Regions from separate parts of the Sinorhizobium sp. CCBAU 05631 genome, predicted to be linked through region 1. Evidence: predicted binding sites of a transcription regulator. Region 1 holds the regulator's gene; the other holds the start of a gene.

Region 1 (4,963 bases):
GCGGGTGATCGACCTGCTTCGCCCCTTCGATTATCGGGTGCTGCTCTACGATCCCGTGGTCGGGGAAGAAAGCGCTTCGGCTATCGGTGTCGAAAAAGCCGATCTCGAGACGCTGATGGCGCATTCGGATATAGTCTCGCTGCATGCGCCTTCTCTGCCCGAGACCCAGCACATGATCGACGGGCGGCGGCTGTCCCTGATGAAGAACGGTGCGACACTGATCAATACGGCGCGGGGTGCGCTCGTGGACGAGGCCGCACTGATAGACCGGCTGAAGACGGGCGCAATCAATGCCGTCATCGACGTGACGGATCCCGAGGTGCCGGAAGGAACGTCGCCTTTCTATGATTTGCCGAACGTCTTCCTAACGCCGCACATTGCCGGCGCCATCGGACTTGAGAGGACGCGACTCGGCGAAATGGCCGTCGACGAAATCGAGCGCTTTCTGGAAGGCCGGCAGCTGCTGTTCGAAGTCCGCAAGCACGACCTGGAGCGCATGGCATGAGCGATTTCGAACCGGGGCTCTGCACCGTCACCTTCAGGAGCTTGCCTCCGGAAAAAATCGTCGGCTTAGCCCGGAGCGCCGGTCTTGCGGCGATCGAATGGGCAGGCGACGCTCATATTGCTCCGGGCGACACGTCCAACGCCCGGATCGTCGGGCTCCTCAGCGCAAGGGCCGAACTGACGACATCCTACGGATCCTATGTCGCGCCACCGACTGACGACCTCATCGAATTCAGGCGTGCGCTCGAGAGCGCGATTGCACTCGGTGCCTCGAATATCCGCATCTGGCCAGGCACCCGCCGGCGCGATTCAAAGGACTACAGCGCAGGCGAAAGACGTGATGCCGCAAAGGCGATCCGCGACATGGGCGCCGAAGCCGCGCGCCACCGCGTGACCGTCTCGCTGGAATATCACCCGCAATCGCTGACGGACACGACCGACTCGGCAAGCCGCCTGATCGACGCGATCGCCCACGACAATGTTTATCTCTATTGGCAGCCGCGGCCCGGGCTGGAGCTCGGCGAGGCGCTCGCAGAGGTCGCCCGCATCGGTCAGCATGTATCTCATGTCCACGTCTTCGCCTGGGATCGAAATCGCAACCGTTTTCCCCTGGCATCGGCATCCGACTATTGGCGAAGCGTCCTCACGGCCCTCCCCGCATCGCGCTGGACCGGGCGACGCTTTGCAATGCTGGAATTCGTCGCCAATGACGATCCCGCCGCCTTCATCGAGGACGCCGCGACGCTCAAGCAAATTCTCCTCGAGTGACATCCACGACGGCCCCGATCCTCCCCACGCGAGACGCCGGGAGGGACTGGCGCGGGCGCTCAAATCCGCCTATATAGATGAACGGCTGGGGTCGTAGCTCAGTTGGGAGAGCGCCGCAATCGCACTGCGGAGGTCGAGGGTTCGACTCCCTTCGACTCCACCAAACGACCTTTGTCCGACCCGGAGACATAGGTAACAGAACATCGCTAAGACATCAGCGACATCTCTGTAGCGGGCCGATCCGACGTGGCTCGTCACCCTCGGACGACCACCACTTCAGACTGTATTCGCAGCAGACCCATTGCGAACGCGAATTCCGTTAAGAAGCGAGCGACCCGAAGTCAGAGGGAGCGGTGTTTTCCACCCGATGTGCCGTCTTCCCGCCTTGCCCCTCGCTTGCCAAAGAGCCTGATTTGAGAGAGACTTAGCACCTGGCATCATTGCATATCGGCAACTCCCGCAAGTGGGGACTACCATGCCTCTCAAATCTCTGATCGCCGCCGCCTTAATCGCTCTTCTCACACTTTCAGGATGCGCCACGACAGGCGCTACGGGCAACACGACCTACACCCAGTGGTACGGCCCCTACCCTGAACCCGACTTCGACGTTCTTAGCCCCGGCGGGCTGCGCCTCGCCTACTAGGACGGCTTGTCAAGACGATGCACAGCGTCGTCAAAGGTGAGCAAACGCTCGCCTTTGTGTGACGCTTGCCGCACGCAAGTCTTCACCACCATCGATACCCACAAACCGTCCGTGCCGCCCTGATAGCGGACGCGCCTCGACGCATGAGTTCACGGAATATTAAGTGCTTGCGGAACACATATGGAACGGATAGTTTCTGTTCTTGATTTGTTTCGCGAATCTGGAGTGACGCGCATGCTGACCCGCAAGCAACAGGAATTGCTTCTGTTCATTCATGAACGGATGAAGGAATCCGGGGTCCCGCCCTCCTTCGACGAGATGAAAGATGCGCTCGATCTTGCGTCGAAATCGGGCATCCACCGGCTGATCACTGCGCTGGAAGAACGCGGTTTCATTCGCCGGCTACCCAATCGGGCCCGAGCGCTCGAGGTCATCAAGCTGCCGGAAGCCTATTCGAGCCCAGCCCAGCCGCGGCGCGGCTTCTCGCCGAGCGTCATCGAGGGCAGCCTCGGCAAGCCCCCGGCACCGAAGCCGGCGCCAACGCCGCCGGTCGAGAGCGCGTCCATGACAGTGCCGGTCATGGGCCGGATCGCCGCCGGCGTGCCGATTTCGGCCATTCAGAACAATACGCACGAGATTTCCGTGCCGGTCGAGATGATCGGCAGCGGCGAGCACTACGCCCTCGAAATCAAGGGCGATTCGATGATCGAGGCGGGCATTCTCGATGGCGACACGGTGATCATCCGCAACGCCAGCACCGCCAGCCCGGGCGACATCGTCGTCGCCCTGATCGACGACGAGGAGGCAACCTTGAAGCGATTCCGCCGCAAGGGCGCATCGATCGCACTGGAAGCGGCGAATCCGGCTTACGAAACGCGCATCTTCGGACCCGACCGCGTGAAAATTCAGGGCAAACTCGTCGGTCTGATCCGGCGCTATCACTAGGCCGATTTGGGTTCCTGTGCCGATCCTGTGTGCGGTCGTTTCGCGCGGTCGCGACGACAGAACTGTTCTCTTTGCCTTCCGTGATCTCGCTTACTGCGGCCGGCGTTTATTGGTCTCGGCGTCCGCCATGCCACCGGCAAGAAGCGCTCTCGTATTCCGGCCTGTTCAAAGCTGTTTGTGGGCGTCTTTTTTGAACGTCTCCCTCTTGCGCTCCACATGGATTCGTTTTAAACGCCCGCCATCGCTCGATTTTACGAGCACGAGAGGCCTCGTGGCGGAGTGGTGACGCAGAGGACTGCAAATCCTTGTACCCCGGTTCAATTCCGGGCGAGGCCTCCATTACACATCTAATTGCCGATTCTACGTCACGAGATCAGGTGCTCGATCCGGTGCCACGCCCTTGGCTGGTAGCAATCTGCTCCAGGGTTTTCCCACAGCTCAGGTCGATGTTTATAGCCCGTCGATCGGCGACCCAAAGTTGAATCGAGGCATTTTTCGCCTGCCGAGCCATATAAGCTTGGCGCGAACCTGCCCCGGAGCTTTAGCTGTTGAGGCGATTAGACCGGTACGCTCGACAAGACCGCCGCCAAGAGCGCCGGATGCGGCGAGGCAGTTGACAAGCGCAGATAGCGGCCGGTCGGCTTTGAATGCCGCATCAGTGCGGCGTGGACAGATTGTTCTCCGTCTATCGCGGCTGGATGCTCCAATATTCTCGCCAGCTTCGTCAGCAGCTTCGAACGCATCCGTCTGAGCTTGATGTCGTTCGCACGGCGACAGAGAGCGAAAATGCGTAAGAAACTCTTCTCTCCCGTCCCATCGACGCAGATGAGTTCATCGTAACCGCGGCGATCGGTAACGACGAAATTGCCGGGATTTACATCCATCATGACGATGTGCAGGCGGCGAAACCGTTCGAAGATTTCGTCGATCATCGTGAGATGCCTGGCGGTGAGCTGCCCCGAAAACGCCAACTGAGCGAGGGTGGGCGCGAGCTTCCCATCGCGTCTGGTTATTTTTTCCACCACGAGCCCCAGGCCGTACTCGGTCTGGGCGAAGCCGAATATCTTCGGTATCGGCAGTTCGATGGCGTCCGCGAGGGAGAACTTTCTCGCCTGCTCAAGGAATTCGTCGACTTCACGCCGAAACGTTCGATAGGCCCCGAAACGTTTGAATTGGTTGAGGAATGCAAACGCCCTCTTTGACTGGCGTGTGCCGCTTGCTTCTCTGGATCCCAGCTTCAGAACCTTGATGAGAACACTCGGATGGAGACGATTCTCGAAAATGCTGCGCTGATGTCCGGCAGCGCATTCACGCCAGTCGGAAAGTTCGATCCTGTCGTCGAACATTTTCTGAACCCCGGATTGTGACAGTTTTGTAACAAAACTGTGTCTGGGGGAAAAGTTCAAGAGCGGCGTGCTTGGCGGCGCTATCTCTACCGTACATAGTATGCGGTAGTTGCAGTCTTGCCACTGTGACAGGGAGCGACGGGTGAAAGCAACCTTCCGGCCGTCCTCCCAGTGGGAGGAACTGCAGGCCTGTGCCCGGCCTACTTCCCGGAGTTCTCAGTGCCGCGCCGACGCGCCCACCAGACGGCGAGCTTCCGGCGGGCGCGGCGCACTGCAGGGATGTCATGCGACAATACGAGCAGGCCGAGCGGGACCATCCAGAAACCGAGAACCGGCAGAAAACCGAGCAGGCCACAGACGACGAGCAGCGACCCGATCAAGATGCGCAGGGCCGGCGAGTCGGGCAGCCGAATTCGCCAGTTGCCGAGCACGATTTGACGTGTTTGCGGATCGATGCCGAAATATCTCTTCTTGCCGCCGTTCGCCATTATGCCTCTTTAATCCAACTCCCCAACAGTTGGTGCCTTCTCCACAGGGTGACAACCGCGGCCCAAGATTTTTTTTGAAAAATCGCTTGGCAAATCGGAAAAGCATTTGTATTAGCAGCCTCACTTCTGCGGCGCAGATGATCCCTGGTAGCTCAGCGGTAGAGCACTCGACTGTTAATCGATAGGTCGCCGGTTCGAATCCGGCCCGGGGAGCCAGTTTCAAAGCCCTGCACCTCACGGTGCGGGGCTTTTTTCTTGCAGTGTTTTCA
Region 2 (4,963 bases), 2.0 Mb from region 1:
GGCGCAAGCTGTCTTCTCTTCTCTTCTCCTGATCGGAAGACAGCCGGCAGCCGAGCCGTTTTTTGCGTCTCCGATCGCAGCTTTTGCCTTGAGATTTTCGAGGGATGCACCATTTCTTGAGCGTGCGGCCCGCGTTTATGAAATGGGGGACGCCGCGATCTTCAGGGGCAATCGGAAATGCATGTCGGAAATGCGCGTTATCTCAGTCCGAAGGATCTGCCGGAGATCATTCCGGTCTTCCCCCTGACGGGCGCGCTGCTGCTTCCGGGTGCCCAGCTTCCTCTCAACATCTTTGAACCCCGCTACCTCGCAATGTTCGATGACGCGCTCTCCGGTGACCGGCTGATCGGCATCGTCCAGCCCTCCTTTGCCGAAGGCCGCAGCGACATCGATTCCTCGCCAGTGCCGGCACTCTGCCAGGTCGGCTGCATCGGCCGCATCACCTCCTTCGCCGAAACCGGCGACGGCCGCTACATCACCTCGCTCACCGGCGTCTGCCGCTACAGGCTGTTTGCCGAAATTTCCGGCGTGCGCGGCTATCGCCGCTTCCGCATCGGCCCCTTCGCGGCCGATCTCGAAGGGCCGGACGACGAGGCCCTCGTCGACCGCGAGGCGCTGCTCGCCGCCTTCCGCGCCTATCTCGACGCCAACAAGCTGGAGGCCGATTGGGAAAGCGTCGAGCGGGCGAGCAACCGTACGCTCGTCAATTCGATGGCGATGATGTCGCCCTACGGGCCGGCGGAGAAGCAGGCGCTGCTCGAAGCGCCCGATCTCAAGACGCGGGCCGAAACGCTGATCGCGATTACCGAGATCGTACTCGCCCGCAATTTCGGCGATCTCGACAACATTCTGCAGTGAAGACGAAGCCATGGACGCAAACGCCAGCAGGGTCGATCCGAAACTTCTCGAATTGCTCGTCTGTCCGCTGACAAAGGGGCGGCTTAGCTACGATGCCGAGGCCCACGAGCTGGTCTCGGAAAAGGCCCGCCTCGCCTATCCGATCCGCGACGGCGTGCCGATCATGCTGGTCTCGGAAGCGCGCAAGATCGAAGATTAGGCGACGGTTGCTTGCCCCTCATCCCGCTGCCGCGACCTTCTCCCCGCGAGCGGGGCGAAGGTGCCAGCAGGCGGATGAGGGGCAAATCGATGGAAGGTCGTTTGTGCCCTAACCTCCGACGTGCTCGACGCTCGCCTCGATCCGCTCCATGTCGTCGTCGGAAAGACCGAAATGGTGGCCGATCTCGTGAATCAGCACATGGGTGATGATATCGCCGAGTGTTTCCTCGTTTTCCGCCCAGTAGTCGAGGATCGGGCGGCGGTAGAGGGTGATGCGGTTGGGAAACTGGCCGGTCTCCATGGTGAAGCGTTCGCCGATGCCGCGGCCTTCGAAGAGGCCGAGCAGGTCGAAAGGCGTCTCGAGCGCCATGTCTTCGAAGACGTCGTCGCTGGGGAAATCGGCAACTTCGATGATGAGGTCCGTCGTCAGCTTGCGGAATTCGTCCGGTAGATGGCTATAGGCTTCAAAAGCAAGCTGTTCGAATGTGGTAAGCGTCGGTGCGTGGCGTTCCCGCCAATCATCGGTCTGGTCAATGCGGGCCATAGGCACTCCTTGTTGCCCTCATATAGCGATTTCCCGTTTGTTTTTCGAGTGTTGAATTCTGTTCAGGCGGGGCTGAGGAATAAATTCTTATTCTTTGCTGTTGACTCTTCCTGCCAGCTCTGGAATCCATAAGAACATAACATGAACATTTGATGGGAGTTGACCGTCATGGCCGAGAACGCCGTGCAACGGCAAACCATACTTTCCCTTCGTGACACCATAGCACGGATTGAAAATTGCAGCTTGCCTGGAATCGTGCGGACCGCCAAGACGGCCGATGCCGCCGGCTTTCGGCGCGGCAGTGAAGGGACCTTGCATCGCAAGGTGCTGCCGCTCGGGATCGGGCCGCTCGACGGTCTCCTCAAGGGCGGGCTGCCGCTCGAAGGGATGATGGAAATCCGCAATGCCGAAACCCGCGATGCGGGCGCGGCCGCCGGCTTCGTGGCGGCGCTTGCGGTGCTCTACCAGCAGGAGAGGAGGGAGAAAGGCCATCTCGCTCCGGTGCTCTGGATCAGCCAGGCGCTCGCTTGCCGCGAGGCGGGGCAACTCTATGCGCCCGGCCTCAAGTCCTATGGGCTCGATCCGGAGCGCTTCCTCTTCGTCGCGGCGCGCACCGTCAAGGATGCGCTCTGGGTCGCCGAGACGGCGCTTTCGGTGCCGGTCTTCGCCGCGGTCGTTCTGGAAATCCGCGGCAATCCCGCCTGTCTCACCTTGAGCGAGAGCCGGCGCCTCAATGTCCGGGCCCGGGCGGGTCATGTGCCTCTGCTTCTCTTCCGCCAGGCGGGCAAGGAGGAGGCGAGCAGCGCCTTTTTCCGCTTCCAGATCAAGCCGGCGCCGGCCGGCGAACGTCCTCTCCCCGATGGCTCGGTGCTTTGCGGCAGCATCGACCATCCCGCCTTTCACCTCCTTGTCGAAAAAAGCAGGGCTTATGCCGCTGCCGACATCTTTCTGGAATGGAACGCCCATGACCGCCGCTTCTACCCCCTCGACGAACGCCGGAGCGCCGCTCTTCAGGCCAACGGACAGCCAGAGAATCCTGTCGATCCACTTTCCTCACCTGCCGGCCGACCGCCTCGCGCGCAGCCGCTGGGGCGCCTCCTGGCTTTCGCGCGGGCGTCCTGATCATCCGCCGGTCGTTTTCGCCGCCAAGATCGACAATGCCATGCGCCTCGTCGCGCTCGACACGCTTGCCGAGAAGATCGGCCTGAAGCGCGGGCAGGGGGCGGCGGAGGCCCGCGCCATGTGCCCGGCGCTCGACGTGATCGCCGCCGATCCGGCGGCCGACCAGGCCTTTCTGGAAGGGCTTGCCGACTGGTGCGACCGCTACACGCCGCTTGTCGCGCTCGACGGAAAGGACGGCCTGTTTCTCGACATCACAGGCTGCGCGCATCTGCATGGCGGCGAGAAGGGGCTTGTCAGCGATCTCCTGTCCCGGCTTTTCTCGCTCGGCGTCGAGGCGCGGGCGACCGTCTCCTCCGCAGCCGGCCTTTCCTGGGCCGCCGCCCGCTACGGCGATGTGGCCGTCATCGAAGCGGGAGAGGCCGGTCGGGTTCTTGCACCCTTGCCGGTTGCGGCGCTCCGCCTGCCGGAGGAAACCGCCGCAGCCCTCGAGCGCGTCGGGCTGAAACAGATCGGCGACCTTCTCGAAGCGCCGCGCGCGCCGCTTGCCCGCCGCTTCGGTTCCCTCCTTCTCCTCAGGCTCGATCAGGCGAGAGGCGCGGCGGACGAACCTTTGTCGCCGCGCCTGCCGGTGCCGAGCTTTGCCGCCGAGCGCCGGCTCGCCGAACCGCTGATGGACGAGGAATACATTCTCGAACTGACCCGTCACCTTGCCAAGGACGTCCGCACCTCGCTGGAGCGGCATGGCGAAGGCGGGCGGCTGTTCGAGCTTCTTCTGTTTCGCGTCGACGGACGGGTATTCCGTGTGCGGGCGCATGCGGCCATGCCGTTGAATGATGCCGGCCGCATCGCGGCGCTCTTTCGCGAACGGCTGCAGGCGGTCCATGACGATCTCGATGCCGGCTACGGCTTCGAAATCCTCAGGCTGGCCGTTTTGCGCAGCGAAAGGCTCGATCCGGCGCAGCAGGATTTTTCCGGCGTGCCCGAGGAAAGCCAGCCGCTTGCCGCCTTCATCGACAAGGTTGCCGCCCGGTTCGGCCCCGATTGCCTGATGCAGGCGAGCCTTGCCGAAAGCCACCTGCCGGAGCGGGCGGGCGGGTTTGCCGCGGTCAGGAATGTGGCGGCGGTGATGGCGCCGCCTGGCTCTGACGACAGGGTCTTTCCGGAAAACCGCCCGCTTCGGGTTTTCGCCTACCCCGAACTGGTGGAGGCGACGGCCGAGGTGCCGGACGGCGCCCCGCGCAGCTTCAACTGGCGAAAGACCCAGTATCGCGTCGCCCGCGCCGAGGGTCCCGAGCGGATCGCCGCCGAATGGTGGATCGACGGGGAGGACCATCCGACGCGCGACTATTTCCGGATCGAGGATCAGGAGGGCCGCCGTTTCTGGCTGTTCCGCGAAGGCCTTTACGGAAGGGAAGTCGCGGCAGCCCGCTGGTTCATGCACGGAGTTTTCGCATGAGCGAGGCGCCGATCTTCTACGAGCTTGGAGCGCGCACGAATTTCTCCTTTTTAGAAGGGGCGGCGCCGGCCGAGGAGATGATCGTCTTTGCCAAGAAGATCGGGCTTTCAGGCCTCGGCGTCGCCGACCGCAACAGCGTGGCCGGTGTCGTCAGGGCCCATGCCAAGGCAAAAGTGGAGAATTATCCTTTCCAGCCCGGGGCCCGCCTGGTCTTTGCCGATGGCACGCCGGACATTCTCGCCTATCCCCGGAACAGGCAGGGCTGGGGGCATCTCTGCCGACTGCTCAGCGCCGGCAACCTGCGTTCGAAGAAAGGCGACTGCACGCTTCATCTCGCCGATCTTCTCGAATGGCAGGAGGAACTGCTGCTGATCGTCATGCCGGGCGAAGGCCGGCCGCAGCCGGAAATCCTGGGCACGCTTCTTGAGACATTGCGGGAGCATGCCGGCAACCGGCTCTATCTCGGCCTGGCGCCCCGTTATGACGGCTTCGACCGGCATGACTTCGCCGTTCTCGCCGCCCTCGCCAGGAGCCTCGATGTCCGGCTTCTGGCCACCAATGACGCACTCTATCACGATCCGCACTACCGGCCGCTTGCGGATGTGGTCACCGCCATTCGCGAGCATGTGTCGATCGCCAGCGCCGGCTTCCTCCTCCAGAAGAATGCCGAAAGGCACCTGAAGGGCCCGCAGGAGATGGTCCGGCTTTTCCGCGACTATCCCGAAGCGATCGTCAATGCGGGCAAATTCTTCAAGCGGCTTTCCTTCAGCCTCGACGAGCTCAGC

Evidence for each region. The regulator LexA, encoded in region 1, represses DNA repair genes until DNA is damaged. The targets are predictions, from matches to a motif close to TGTTCNNNNTGTGTTCNG.
Region 2: the regulator LexA is predicted to act here: its motif matches at 1,731-1,748, upstream of SS05631_RS16860 (metallopeptidase family protein).

The regions. Positions count from the first base shown of each region.
Region 1 is NZ_CP023063.1:1,473,219-1,478,181, reverse strand. Features, by position in the region: gene SS05631_RS07415 (hydroxyacid dehydrogenase) at 1-505, shown strand, start outside; gene SS05631_RS07410 (sugar phosphate isomerase/epimerase) at 502-1,272, shown strand; tRNA gene SS05631_RS07405 (tRNA-Ala) at 1,360-1,435, shown strand; gene SS05631_RS31345 (hypothetical protein) at 1,748-1,915, shown strand; gene lexA (transcriptional repressor LexA) at 2,150-2,860, shown strand; tRNA gene SS05631_RS07390 (tRNA-Cys) at 3,126-3,199, shown strand; gene SS05631_RS07385 (YrbL family protein) at 3,418-4,206, opposite strand; gene SS05631_RS07380 (hypothetical protein) at 4,407-4,694, opposite strand; tRNA gene SS05631_RS07375 (tRNA-Asn) at 4,836-4,910, shown strand.
Region 2 is NZ_CP023063.1:3,456,352-3,461,314, reverse strand. Features, by position in the region: gene trxA (thioredoxin) at 1-32, shown strand, start outside; gene SS05631_RS16870 (LON peptidase substrate-binding domain-containing protein) at 178-858, shown strand; gene SS05631_RS16865 (Trm112 family protein) at 869-1,057, shown strand; gene SS05631_RS16860 (metallopeptidase family protein) at 1,166-1,600, opposite strand; gene SS05631_RS31950 (hypothetical protein) at 1,769-2,722, shown strand; gene SS05631_RS16855 (DUF6504 family protein) at 2,763-4,178, shown strand; gene SS05631_RS16850 (error-prone DNA polymerase) at 4,175-4,963, shown strand, end outside.